Pseudorhizobium banfieldiae: one gene and its partner. The protein of the gene in region 1 binds, or shares a complex with, the protein of each later gene. Links are inferred from orthologs where the notes say so. Each region holds a gene or a part of one and is shown in the gene's direction. Other genes may lie near its edges. The genes, in order: hisH and hisF.

Region 1 (6,206 bases):
TATCTCATGACGCCGAATGGCCGCGTCAAACGCCTGATGACGCGGCTGGCCGTGGAAAACCTGTTTCACCCGTTTCAGCCCTTCATCATCGGCCAGAAGGGCTTCGCGCCGGGCTTCGCGGCAAAGATGGGCATCCCGCTGATATTCTACGGCGAGAACGAGGCGGAATATGGCAACCCGATCGCCGACAACGAAAGCGCTAAGCGCGACTACGACTATTTCTCGATGGCCTCTGATGAGGAGACCTATCTGGGCGGCGTGTCCGTCGCCGATCTCCAGTCGAAATTCGGCGTCCGCAAGGCGGATCTGTCCGCATACATGCCGTCTGATCCACGCATTCTGGAAGAAAAGGGAATCGAGGTCCACTATCTCGGCTACTATTTGAAGTGGCACCCGCAGGCGGCGTATTACTTCGCCGTCGAGCACGGCGGCTTCGAGGCCTCGCCGGAACGTACTCCCGGCACGTATTCCAAGTACAACTCGATTGACGACCGTATCGACGACCTGCACTATTATACCACCCATGTGAAGTTCGGCATTGGTCGCACCAGCTACGATGCTGCGCAGGAGATCCGCTCTGGCGACATCGAGCGCGAGGAAGGCGTGGCGCTTGTAAAGCGCTATGACGGCGAGTTCCCCGAGCGCTTCGCCGAAGAACTGTTCGAGTATCTGAGCCTGCCGTCCGAGATGTTCCCGGAGGCTTCCGCCCAGTTCGAAGATCCTATTATGGATCGCGACTACTTCGACGCCCTCGCCAACCGGTTTCGTTCACCGCATCTTTGGGCCTATGACAACGGCGAGTGGAAGCTGCGCCGCACCGTCTTCCAGGAAAACTGAGACCCATAATGAATAGAAGGCTGATTGCACGCCTCGACGTGAAGATGGAGCACCTGATCAAGGGCATACATCTGGAAGGCTGGCGAAAAGTGGGGGACCCCAAGAAGCGCGCGAAGCTGTACTACGAGCAAGGTGCCGATGAGCTCCTCTACATGGACGTCGTTGCCAGCCTTTATGGCCGGAATAACCTTTCGGGCATCGTGCGCGAAGTCGCCTCGGAAGTCTTCATCCCGATTACAGTGGGCGGTGGCATCCGCAGCTTGGAGGCAGTCCGGGAGATGCTGTCGGTCGGTGCCGACAAGGTCGCCGTCAACACGGCCGCCACGCAGGATCCTGACATCTTGCGCGCGATCTCCGATACCTACGGCTCGCAGGCCACCGTTCTGTCGATCGAGGCGAAGAAGCAGGTAACCGGCGGCTGGGAAGCTATGACCGACAACGGCCGCAACCATTCGGGCCGCGACGCAGTGGCCTGGGCTGTCGAGGGTCAAAAGCTTGGCGCGGGTGAGCTTCTCGTCACCTCCATCGACCAAGACGGAACCGGTCGCGGCATGGATGCGGCACTGATCTCCGCTATCGCCCGCGAGGTCGACATTCCGGTCATCGCATCCGGCGGTGTAGGCAATCCGCGCCACGTTGTCGACGTGCTGAAGAACCCGGACGTCAGTGCCGTCGCCGTCGCCCGTGATCTGCACCTTGAAAAGCACACGCTCGGCGATTTCCGCGATGCCTGCCACGCAGCGGGCATCAGCACTCGGCACGTAGGACTGGAGAAGGTGGCATGAGCGGCACAATCGTCGTCAACTACGGCATCGGAAACGTCTTCTCGGTTTGCAACGCATTGCGCGCCATCGGCAGCGAGGCGGAGTTGACGGGCGACCTAATGGCCATCCGTAACGCTGACCGCCTGATCTTGCCGGGCGTCGGCGCATTTGCACGCGCCATGGACGCACTTCACAGCAAGGGAATCTCCGACGCACTGCGGGAATTCGTTTCTACCGGGCGCCCATTCTTGGGCATCTGCATTGGCATGCAGGTGCTTATGGACCGCTCCAGCGAGTTTGGCAACACCGAAGGGCTGGGCTTCGTGCCCGGCTCCGTCGAGCGCATCGCGCCACAGAGTCCATCAGGCCAGCATCTGCGCGTGCCGCATATCGGCTGGGCGTCGCTCCTACCATCGAACGGCGAGGACTGGGAGGCAACGCCGCTCGAAGGCGCGAATGAGACGGGCGATGCCGTCTACTTCGTCCACTCCTATCATTGCATTCCGGCCGATCCGGCCCAGCGCATCGCGCATGTTGACTATGACGGGCTTGAGGTAACCGCGGCGATACGTCGGGACAATATCATCGGGCTGCAGTTCCATCCAGAGCGCAGCGGCCGGGCCGGCCAAAGGATCCTCGAACGCTTCCTCGCGACATGACGAGACGGATCGTCTGCATTGGCGGTGGCGGGCATGCCGTCGTCGTGATCGATGCCTTGCAGGCAATTGTGAGCACCGCCGCTGATATGGAGATCGCCGGATTCACCGACGAAACGGGCGCTGCGCAACCTATTCTCGGTCTGCCGTGCATCGGGACGGATGCGGATCTTCCGCATCTTGTTGCCTCACGCCTCCTCACTCATTACATCGTCGCGGTCGGCTCAACTAGGGGTGGGGGCGAGCTGCGCACGCGGCTCTTCATTGCGGGCGAAGCCGCCGGCCTCGCGCCCCTTACCGCAATTCACCCGTCAGCGATCGTTGCCAGGTCGGCGCTTATCGGCGAGGGCACCATCGTGATGGCAGGTGCTGTGATCCAGCCCCGAGTCGAAATTGGCCGCAACGTTATCGTTAACACGCGCGCCTCCATCGACCACGACTGCCGGATCGGCGATCATGTCCATGTTGCCCCCGGCGCCGTCTTGTCGGGCGGCATTTTACTTGAGGACGGTTGCCACGTCGGAGCCGGCGCAGTCATCCTGCAGAACCTGCGCATCGAGCGCGGCGCGACTGTCGCCGCCGGGTCAACGGTGGTCCGCGGGGTAGCAGCCGGAGCCTTGGTCAAGGGAACGCCGGCGCGCTAATGGCAAGTACACGGGGCCGCAAAAGGTCAGGAACAGAATGGACACGAGCACGCTGAAATCGATCAGTTTGAGCGAGACGCACAAGCTCGCTGACGCCGTCGCCCGCATCGAGGCGAGTGGCGGCCAGATCGCGCTGGTCGTCGATGAGCAATTCCGCCTGATCGGCACAATCACCGATGGGGACATCCGACGCGCGATCCTGCGAGGCGCGACGCTGGAATCCACCGCCGGCGACGTGATGCACCGCCATCCTCGCTCCGTCCCGCTCGGCACCCCGATGGCCGAAATCGCCGCCATTCTGAAGCGCGAGATGATCTTCCAGATGCCAGTGGTGGACGCAGAGGGTGTTGTGGTCGGCCTGCACCTCGCTGACCAGATTGAGCTCCCCGATCCCGCCGCGCACCGGGTCGTCATCATGGCAGGTGGGCTCGGCACGCGCCTGCGCCCGATCACTGAGACGGTGCCGAAGCCGATGATTGAGGTGGGCGGGCGCCCGATTTTGGAGCGAATTCTGGAGCGTTTCCGCGAGCAGGGCTTCCGTCAGGTGTCACTGTGTGTCAATCATCTCGCCGGAATCATCGAGGGCCATTTTGGCGACGGCGCGGCGTTTGGCCTTCAGATCGACTATGTCCGCGAAACCAAGCGCATGGGCACTGCCGGGGCGCTGTCGCTGCTGGGGGAGCGGCCGGAAAAGCCGCTGATCGTGATGAACGGCGATATCCTCACATCAATAAACTTCGGCCAAATGCTGGCCTTCCACTACGAGAACGCCGCGCTGGCGACGATGGGCCTTAACCGCTACCAATATCAGGTGCCTTACGGCGTGGTGGACGTGAGAAAACACCACATCACTGGCTTTTCGGAAAAACCGGTCTTCGACTTCTTCGTCAACGCCGGCATCTACGTCATCAGTCCCGAGATCTTGGACCTGATCCCGCCCGATCGCTTTTTCGACATGCCCTCCCTCTTCGACCAAGTCCACCCCGACCGCCGGGTCGCGTTCCCCTTGCACGAATATTGGCTTGATGTCGGAAAGCCAGACGATCTGAGCCGCGCTATTGATGCGTTCGGCGAAAGCGAGCCGAGGTCGGCGACGTGACAGCGCGCTCAGTTATCGTCCGGTTTGCCGATGGCCGTTCCGTTGATGGTTGGAGCCTGCGGGAGGAATTATCCGCAGACGTTTTCCAACGGCAAGCGCATTACGATCTGGCAGGTGCGTACGCGCAGGCAATATGCACCTCCCCCGGGGTTGAACCGGTGCTACATAATCTGCTGGCTCTGAAGTCGCCCCTTATTCGCGATGTGAGTGCAGCATTGTTCGTCTTTGAAAGAGATCCAGAAGCCGTCACGGAACTGCAGGTAGCGCCGAACATCAGTGCCGTTTTGAGACGCTTCCGGCCTCAGATGCCGATCGTTGAGAATCAGAGCCTTAACGCGGAACTGGTCAGCAGAAGGGCAGCCTTGACAACAGCAGCAAAAGCGATCGCTCACCGTCTTTATAGGATGAGGCGGAGGCCCTATGTCGGGGGTAAGGCGGTGGTTCGCGCGTGGGTCGAAGTGACGCTGAAGATGTACGCACGTGAGGTCAAGAACGCTCAGGTTCGCGTTTTCCCCTTTCCGCTCAATCGGCACCGCCAGAAGGAATTCCTCGACGAGTTGAGGCGCCAGCGGATCGACTGGACGCGAGATGGCCTGCCCTATCGTCTTTCCTCAGCAGCCGGTCTCATTGCTGCCGGGGGAAACGACCGTGCTCTCGCCATGGCGAAGTTCGAACGCGACGCGTTTGTCGACTTTGCTTCGGAGGTCGTCCGATCTGGCGCTGGGCCTGTCTTCACGAGCGACGAGTTCGAGCTTGGTGCCGTAGCCGCAGGTCAGGCATTCCGCGTGGCCGGCCTGCACTATGTGAACTCAGCTCATGGTGTTGGATTTTATTGTCCGCGCACGGCCTACAGTCACTTCAGGTACCTTACGGCCAGCCAGCGAGAATTTTACGGCCGGAGCTCTCCGGAAACGCAATTCGTACCTCGGCAGACCGCTAACTTCGTTCTGGCGGAACCGCCGTCTCCGACGAACGGCCGCGCGTCAGTGGTTTTCGTTCATCAGGACTTCCGCGGTGCGGGGCTGCCGGCGGAAGCCGATGTAGAAGAACAGATCATGGAACGCTTAGACGCGCTGAAGCTTCCGGCCCATGTCTCCAAATATGTGAAGGTACATCCCAATGCGAACCCTCAGCACCTAAGCGGAAGATTGAGAGACTGCAGTGTTGCTACAGAGTGGAATCATATTGAGTTTGGCCGCTGCCTCTTCTTGATGATCAATTCCACCGCGTTCTATGATCTGATCGGCGCGGGGGACATCGCCGTTTTCAAGGACGTCTCCTTCTCCCCTGAGCTCTATCTGGAAGGCGAGTATCAACATTTCGATCTGCAAACCCTTGCACCAACGATCGAAGGCTGGGTGAAATCCCACGGTGCAGCGAGGCGGGAGTGATGAGAGTTCGTCTTAAGCGACTTGCGATAAGAACGCTCACATGGTTCCAGATTAATCTAATCTACGACTTTCGTGAGGTCGGCGAGAACGTTCGTTTAGGCAAGCGATTGTTTGTCTCCAAAGGCCGCGTATCTGTTGGAACAGATGTTTATATCGGCGCTTACTCATACCTGGACGGAGACATTTCAATCGGAAATGATGTCATGTTGGCAAACAATGTTGCCATTGTTGGAGGTGACCACATCTTTCGCACCCCAGGAATAGCCACATTCGCCGCGCCGCGAGAACATTGGCGCCGAACCACGATCGAAGACAATTGCTGGATCGGTCATGGGGCCATTATCCTCAACGGTATCACGATGGGCCAAGGCGCGATCGTAGCAGCGGGTTCAGTTGTAACGAGGAATGTTGCCCCCTACAGTATCGTCGCGGGCAACCCAGCCAGCGCTCTTGGCAATAGATTTGACGAGGAACAGCAACGCCAACATGAAGCACTTTTGGGGCTAAAGAGGCCCCTGGCGAGGTCGCCTTGAGAACCGTGATCGTGCACGATAGAACGCCGAGCGACGATCGCCTCGCTTACTGGCTGGGTGTTCTGGCCGCAATTCCTATAAGCTATCCGACCGTACCCTATTACTTGTTTGCATTCGCTATCCTTTTGATTTGCGTTATGGCACTGTTCATGCGGATGACGAGGCCGCTCAGTGATATTGCGCTCTTCGCCGCCGCAGCCGGCATTTTGATGTGCGCTATTGCCATTCTGTCCAGCCTTTCCAGCCCCTATCGGGAATTGCTCGACCCCGCCCGGATTAGCA
Region 2 (6,273 bases), 760 kb from region 1 along the record:
CGGCGACATCGGCTAGCGCATCGATGGCGTCCTCCGTGAAGTCCAGGCTTAGCTGCTCTGTCTCCATCAGCGCCTTGTACTGGCGGATCAGACTTGCCTCCGTCTCGGTCAGGATGCGGCGGAAATCCTCCTTCGTCAGCGGGCGCAGTTCGACGCGGATTGGAAGGCGACCCTGCAGCTCCGGCAGGAGATCCGACGGCTTCGCCACATGGAAGGCACCGGAGGCGATGAAGAGGACATGATCGGTCTTGACCGGCCCATATTTGGTTGCGACCGTCGTTCCCTCGACCAGCGGCAGGAGGTCACGCTGCACGCCCTCGCGCGAAACGCCGGCGCCCAGGCCGCCGTCACGGGCTGCGATCTTGTCGATCTCGTCGAGGAAGACGATGCCGTCATTTTCCACCGCGCGTACCGCCTCGCGCTGGATGACCTCATTGTCGATGAGCTTGTCGGATTCATCCCTGATGAGTTCGCCATAGGACTTGGAGACGGTGGTTCGCACCTTCTTGGTGCGGCCTCCGAGGGCCTTGCCGAACATTTCCGAGAGGTTCAGGACACCGATATTGGCGCCGGGCATGCCCGGGATCTCGAAACCGGGCATGCCGGAGCCGCTGTCGGCCACCTCGATCTCAATCTCCTTGTCGTCCAGCTCACCATTGCGGAGCTTCTTGCGGAAGCTGTCGCGGGTTGCCGGCGACGCGGTTGGGCCAACCAGCGCATCGAGGACACGTTCTTCGGCACTCATATGCGCCTTCGCCTGCACCTCGGCGCGCTTCTTCTCGCGCACCAGGCCGATGCCGACCTCGACGAGGTCGCGGATGATCTGCTCGACATCGCGGCCGACGTAGCCAACCTCGGTGAACTTGGTGGCCTCGACCTTGATGAAGGGGGCGCCGGCAAGCTTTGCCAGACGCCGCGAGATCTCGGTCTTGCCGACACCGGTCGGGCCGATCATCAGGATGTTCTTCGGCATCACCTCATCGCGCAGGCTCTCGTCGAGCTGCTGGCGACGCCAGCGGTTGCGCAATGCGATAGCCACGGCGCGCTTGGCATCGTGCTGCCCGATGATGTGACGGTCGAGTTCGGAGACGATCTCGCGGGGGGAGAAGTTTGTCATGATGTCCTCTTGGCGTTCCTGCCGCCCGGCTCCCGAAAGCCCGGGCGGGGACCCATTCCTGAATGTCATTACTCGGCGTCCAGCGCCTCAACAACGAGATTGTGGTTCGTGTAGACGCAAATCTCGGCGGCGATATCGAGCGCGGTGCGGGCTATTTCCTCCGCCGACCTGTCGCTGTCCATCAGTGCCCGCGCCGCCGCATACGCATAGTTCCCACCAGAACCGATGGCGATCGTGCCGTGCTCGGGCTCCAGCACATCCCCATTGCCGGTGACGGCGAGCGTGATGGTCTTGTCGGCCACCAGCATCATCGCCTCGAGATTGCGAAGATACTTATCGGTCCGCCAGTCCTTGGCTAGTTCCACGGCAGCCCGCATCAACTGACCGGGATATTGCTCGAGCTTCTTCTCCAGCCGGTCGAGCAGCGTGAAGGCATCCGCCGTTGCGCCGGCAAAACCGGCTATCACCTCACCCTTGCCGATGCGGCGGACCTTGCGGGCGTTGCCCTTCATCACTGTCTGGCCGAGGCTCACCTGGCCATCGCCAGCCATGATGACCTTGCCGCCCTTTCGGACCGTTATGATCGTTGTCATTCTTTACCCGTTTGCCTCGAAGGCTCCTTGCGTTGGAGGCTTTGCGCCCTGTTGATGCCTATGTAAGCGGGGATCTCATGATTGCAAATCAAGCCGAGCCTATCGGAAGGCGCGCCGCGCTTTTGCTGGATATTTGGCAGGCCGCCTGTTATGGAGCGCACGACACTCGCATGGAGCAGACAATGGCCGAAATCGCCGCGCGCATGGGATCGGTTTCCCGCAAGACGAACGAGACATCGGTCTCCGTCACCGTCAACCTCGACGGAACGGGAACCTCGCAGATCTCCACGGGCGTCGGCTTCTTCGATCACATGCTCGACCAGTTGGCCCGCCACTCGCTGATCGACATGGAGATCGCGGTCGAGGGCGACCTCCATATCGACGACCACCACACGGTTGAGGATACGGGCATCGCGATCGGCCAGGCGATCTCCCGGGCCCTCGGCGACCGCCGCGGGATCACGCGCTATGCCTCGCTCGATCTTGCCATGGACGAAACGATGACCAAGGCAGCGGTCGACCTGTCGGGCCGACCCTTCCTGGTCTGGAATGTCGAGTTCAGTTCCCCGAAGGTCGGCAGCTTCGATACGGAATTGGTGCGTGAATTCTTCCAGGCATTCGCCCAGAATGCCGGCATCACGCTGCACATCTTCAACTACTACGGCGCCAACAACCACCATATCGCCGAGACCTGCTTCAAGGCGGTGGCACGTTGCCTCCGAACGGCAACCGAGATCGACCCGCGCCAGGCAGGCCGTGTCCCCTCCACGAAGGGAACGCTGGTCTGAGCGGCCAAGGAGCAAAGTTGAAGAGTTATCTTATTCTCACCCCTCCGGGCACAGATCCGGATCACGAGAAGACCGTGATCCTTGCCGACCGCTTCTCCTGGCTTGCGCTGTTCTTTCCATGGATCTGGCTCCTGACCAAGCGGCTGTGGCTCGCGGCACTGGCTGTCTTCCTTGCACAGGTTGCCGCCGGCCAGCTGATGCAGGTTTCCGGATTTGCGGTGGTGGGATTTCTCGCCGCCCTTTCCATCAATCTTCTCGTTGCACTGGAAGGACGGCACTTCTATAGCGAGAGCCTCATCCGGCGCGGGTGGGCGCTGCAGGACGTTGTCATGGCAGCGGATCTCGATACCGCCGAGGAAATTTACTTTGCAGGCCTGCCTCAGGCTTCGACGGCCCCGGTCGCCGCTGCCAACTGGGTAAATTCCGTTCGCACCCCCTCCGCAGCAGGGTGGGACCGTGGCGGGATTGGCCTCTTCGACCAGGGAGGACGCTGATGCGCGTCGCGATCATCGACTACGGCTCCGGCAATCTCAGGTCTGCGACCAAGGCCTTCGAACGTGCCGCGCACGAGGGGGGCCTAAGTGCCACGGTCGAGCTGACCGACAAGGCGGATGTGGTTGCCGCGGCCGATCGGATCGTCCTGCCGGGCGTCGGCGCCTATGCAGACTGCCGCGCCGGGCTCGACGCCGTCCCCGGAATGCACGACGCGCTGGTTCAGGCGGTCGAGAAAAATGGCCGGCCCTTCTTCGGCATCTGCGTCGGCATGCAGCTCATGTCATCCCGCGGGCTCGAGAAGACGGTCACGCATGGCCTTGGCTGGATCGAAGGCGACGTCAGGGAAATGGAGCCTTCCGATCCGAACCTGAAGATCCCGCAGATTGGCTGGAATACGCTCGACCTGAAGCGCCCTCACCCTCTCTTCGATGGAATCCCGACCGGACCGGATGGACTGCACGCCTATTTCGTCCACTCCTATCATCTGGCGGCAAAGAACCCGCAGGACGTCGTGGCGACCACCGACTACGGTGGACCAATGACCGCCTTCGTGGCCCGCGACAACATGGCCGGCTCGCAATTCCACCCGGAGAAGAGCCAGACCCTGGGTCTCGCACTGATCGCCAATTTTCTGCGATGGAAGCCCTGAAGCATGATCCTCTTTCCCGCCATCGACCTCAAGGACGGCCAGTGCGTGCGCCTCAAGCTCGGCGACATGGAGCAGGCCACCGTATATAATGCTGACCCGGCAGCCCAGGCGAAAGCCTTCGAAGACCAGGGCTTCGAGTGGCTGCATGTGGTCGACCTGAACGGCGCCTTCGCCGGCGAAAGCGTCAACGGCGCGGCCGTAGATGCTATCCTGAAGGCAACGAAGAACCCGGTGCAGCTCGGTGGCGGCATTCGCACGCTCGCACATATCGAGAACTGGCTGTCGCGCGGACTGGCGCGCGTCATCCTCGGCACCGTGGCGGTGCGCGATCCCGCACTGGTCATCGAAGCCTGCAAAGAATTTCCCGGCAAGATCGCCGTCGGCATCGATGCCAAGGGCGGCAAGGTCGCCGTCGAGGGCTGGGCGGAGGCTTCCGAGCTCGGCGTCATCGAGCTCGCCCAGAAGTTCGAAGGCGCCGGCGTCTCAGCGATCATCTACACGGACATCGACCGCGACGGCATCCTGACCGGCATCAACTGGGAGTCGACCCTAGAACTCGCGAATGCGGTGTCGATCCCCGTCATCGCCTCCGGAGGCCTTGCATCGATCGACGACATACGGCGGATGCTGCAGCCTGATGCCGCACGTCTGGAAGGCGCGATATCCGGTCGCGCGCTCTATGACGGCCGGATCGATCCGGCCGAGGCGCTGGCGCTGATCCGCAAGCAGAAAGGAGAGGCCGCATGAGCCTCAAGGCCCGCGTCATCCCGTGCCTCGACGTCAAGGACGGTCGCGTCGTCAAGGGTGTCAATTTCGTCGACTTGATCGATGCCGGCGATCCGGTCGAGGCGGCCAAGGCCTATGACGCCGCCGGCGCTGACGAGCTCTGCTTCCTCGACATCACCGCGTCTTCGGATAATCGCGAGACCATCTTCGACGTCGTTGCCCGAACCGCAGACCATTGCTTCATGCCGCTGACGGTCGGCGGCGGCGTACGCAGCGTCGGCGATATCCGGAGGCTTCTGCTTGCCGGCGCGGACAAGGTTTCGATCAATTCCGCCGCCGTGAAAAGCCCGGATTTCGTTGCCGAGGCCGCCGACAAATTCGGCAATCAGTGCATCGTCGTGTCGATCGATGCCAAAAAGGTCTCTTCGGCCGGAGAACTGGATCGCTGGGAGATCTTCACCCATGGCGGTCGCCAGGCCACGGGCATCGATGCGCTGGAATTCGCCGCCAAGGTTGTCGACAAGGGCGCCGGCGAGCTGCTGGTCACCTCGATGGACCGCGACGGCACCAAGAGCGGTTACGACATTGCGCTGACCAAGGCGATTGCCGACAGCGTGAAGGTTCCGGTCGTCGCCTCCGGAGGCGTCGGCACGCTCGATGACCTCGTGGCCGGCATTCGGGACGGTCATGCCACCGCCGTTCTGGCGGCCTCGATATTTCACTTCGGGACCTATACCGTCGGCGAAGCCAAGCGTTACATGGCCGAGCACGGCATCGCGATGCGGCTATACTGACGTCGCTGGAGACAGAAGATGAGCGATTTCTCCCTCAGCGATCTCGAGCGGATCGTCGCAACGCGTGCCAAGGCTGCAACCGATGAGTCCTGGACGGCGAAACTCGTAGCCGCCGGTCAGACAAAGGCCGCCAAGAAACTCGGTGAGGAAGCCGTCGAGACGGTGATCGCCGCGGTTTCGCAGGGGCGGCCGGAGTTGGTGAGCGAAAGCGCGGACCTCCTTTATCACCTAATGGTCGTATTGAATATCGCCGGGATTCCGCTCAAGGATGTGCTGGACGAACTTCAGCGGCGGACCGCCCAGTCCGGCCTGCAGGAAAAGGCGAACCGTCCATCATGACCCCGGCAGCGCAACCGGCTGAAGGCACCGAGCAATCCTCTTCCGCGACCTACTCGCCCTACCACGTCTTCACATCGGCGGAGTGGGCGCGTTTCCGAGCGGATACGCCTTTGACGCTGACTTTCGACGAGGTGGCACGGCTGCGCTCCCTCGACGACCCGATTGATCTCGACGAGGTCCGGCGCATCTACCTGTCGCTGTCACGGCTTCTTTCGGCGCATGTGGAGGCTTCGCTGCTGCTGTTCCAGCAGCGCAACCGGTTCCTCAGCCTGTCCGACGTCACCAAGACACCCTTCGTCATTGGCATTGCGGGCTCCGTGGCGGTCGGCAAGTCCACGACGGCGCGTATCCTGAAGGAGCTGCTGGCCCGCTGGCCCTCCAGCCCGAAGGTGGACCTGATCACCACCGACGGCTTTCTCCACCCCAATGCAGTGCTCAGGCGCGAGAACCTGATGGAACGGAAGGGCTTTCCGGAAAGCTACGACATCGGCGCGCTGTTGCGCTTCCTCTCGGCGATCAAGGCCGGCCAGCCGAACGTCAAGGCACCACGCTATTCCCACCTCACCTATGACGTGCTCCCTGATGAATTCACTGTAGTCGATCGCCCGGACATCCTGATCTTCGAAGGCATCAACGTGCTGCAGTCCCGCGATCTGCCGGCGGATGGCAAGTTCGTGCCCATGGTTTCGGACTTCTTCGACTTCTCGATCTATATCGACGCGGACGAGGCGCTGATCCATAACTGGTATGTCGAGCGCTTCATGAAGCTTCG

What was found.
Region 2: the proteins of hisH (region 1) and hisF are in contact, whole or in part, in a crystal structure (PDB 6RU0), measured with the Thermotoga maritima proteins. The link is inferred for Pseudorhizobium banfieldiae from one-to-one orthologs. Residues at the interface, in WP_004080484.1 of Thermotoga maritima: Asn15, Arg18, Arg22, Arg117, Leu118, Pro119, His120, Met121, Gly122, Trp123, Asn124, Asn134, Gly135, Tyr136, Tyr138, Val140, Tyr158, Glu180, Lys181, Ser182, Ser183, Lys184, Ile185; in WP_004080486.1 of Thermotoga maritima: Met1, Leu2, Ala3, Arg5, Ser40, Glu41, Asp45, Glu46, Ala70, Glu71, Ile73, Asp74, Ile75, Pro76, Phe77, Asp98, Lys99, Ser122, Gln123, Glu161, Thr195, Leu196, Asn247, Arg249, Glu251.

What each region holds. Positions count from the first base shown.
Region 1 is NZ_FO082820.1:3,054,225-3,060,430, forward strand. The notes cover bases 514-3,439. They hold hisH (imidazole glycerol phosphate synthase subunit HisH), read left to right. Parts: upstream 514-1,618; coding sequence 1,619-2,260; downstream 2,261-3,439. Other genes in these bases: NT26_RS14985 (N-acetyl sugar amidotransferase), read left to right, coding at 514-837; hisF (imidazole glycerol phosphate synthase subunit HisF), read left to right, coding at 846-1,622; NT26_RS15000 (acetyltransferase), read left to right, coding at 2,257-2,901; NT26_RS15005 (nucleotidyltransferase family protein), read left to right, coding at 2,939-3,439. In the rest of the region: more of NT26_RS14985, read left to right, coding at 1-513; more of NT26_RS15005, read left to right, coding at 3,440-4,000; NT26_RS15010 (hypothetical protein), read left to right, coding at 3,997-5,391; NT26_RS23150 (hypothetical protein), read right to left, coding at 5,577-5,723; NT26_RS22800 (hypothetical protein), read left to right, coding at 5,921-6,206. UniProt on the Escherichia coli protein: IGPS catalyzes the conversion of PRFAR and glutamine to IGP, AICAR and glutamate. The HisH subunit catalyzes the hydrolysis of glutamine to glutamate and ammonia as part of the synthesis of IGP and AICAR.
Region 2 is NZ_FO082820.1:3,817,248-3,823,520, reverse strand. What follows is about bases 3,281-6,273. They hold hisF (imidazole glycerol phosphate synthase subunit HisF), read left to right. Parts: upstream 3,281-4,385; coding sequence 4,386-5,162; downstream 5,163-6,273. Other genes in these bases: coaA (type I pantothenate kinase), read left to right, coding at 5,498-6,273; NT26_RS18445 (phosphoribosyl-ATP diphosphatase), read left to right, coding at 5,181-5,501; hisA (1-(5-phosphoribosyl)-5-[(5-phosphoribosylamino)methylideneamino]imidazole-4-carboxamide isomerase), read left to right, coding at 3,646-4,389; hisH (imidazole glycerol phosphate synthase subunit HisH), read left to right, coding at 3,281-3,642. Outside these bases: ATP-dependent protease ATPase subunit HslU, read right to left, coding at 1-1,117; ATP-dependent protease subunit HslV, read right to left, coding at 1,186-1,710; imidazoleglycerol-phosphate dehydratase HisB, read left to right, coding at 1,893-2,498; NT26_RS18465 (DUF2628 domain-containing protein), read left to right, coding at 2,516-2,992; more of hisH, read left to right, coding at 2,992-3,280.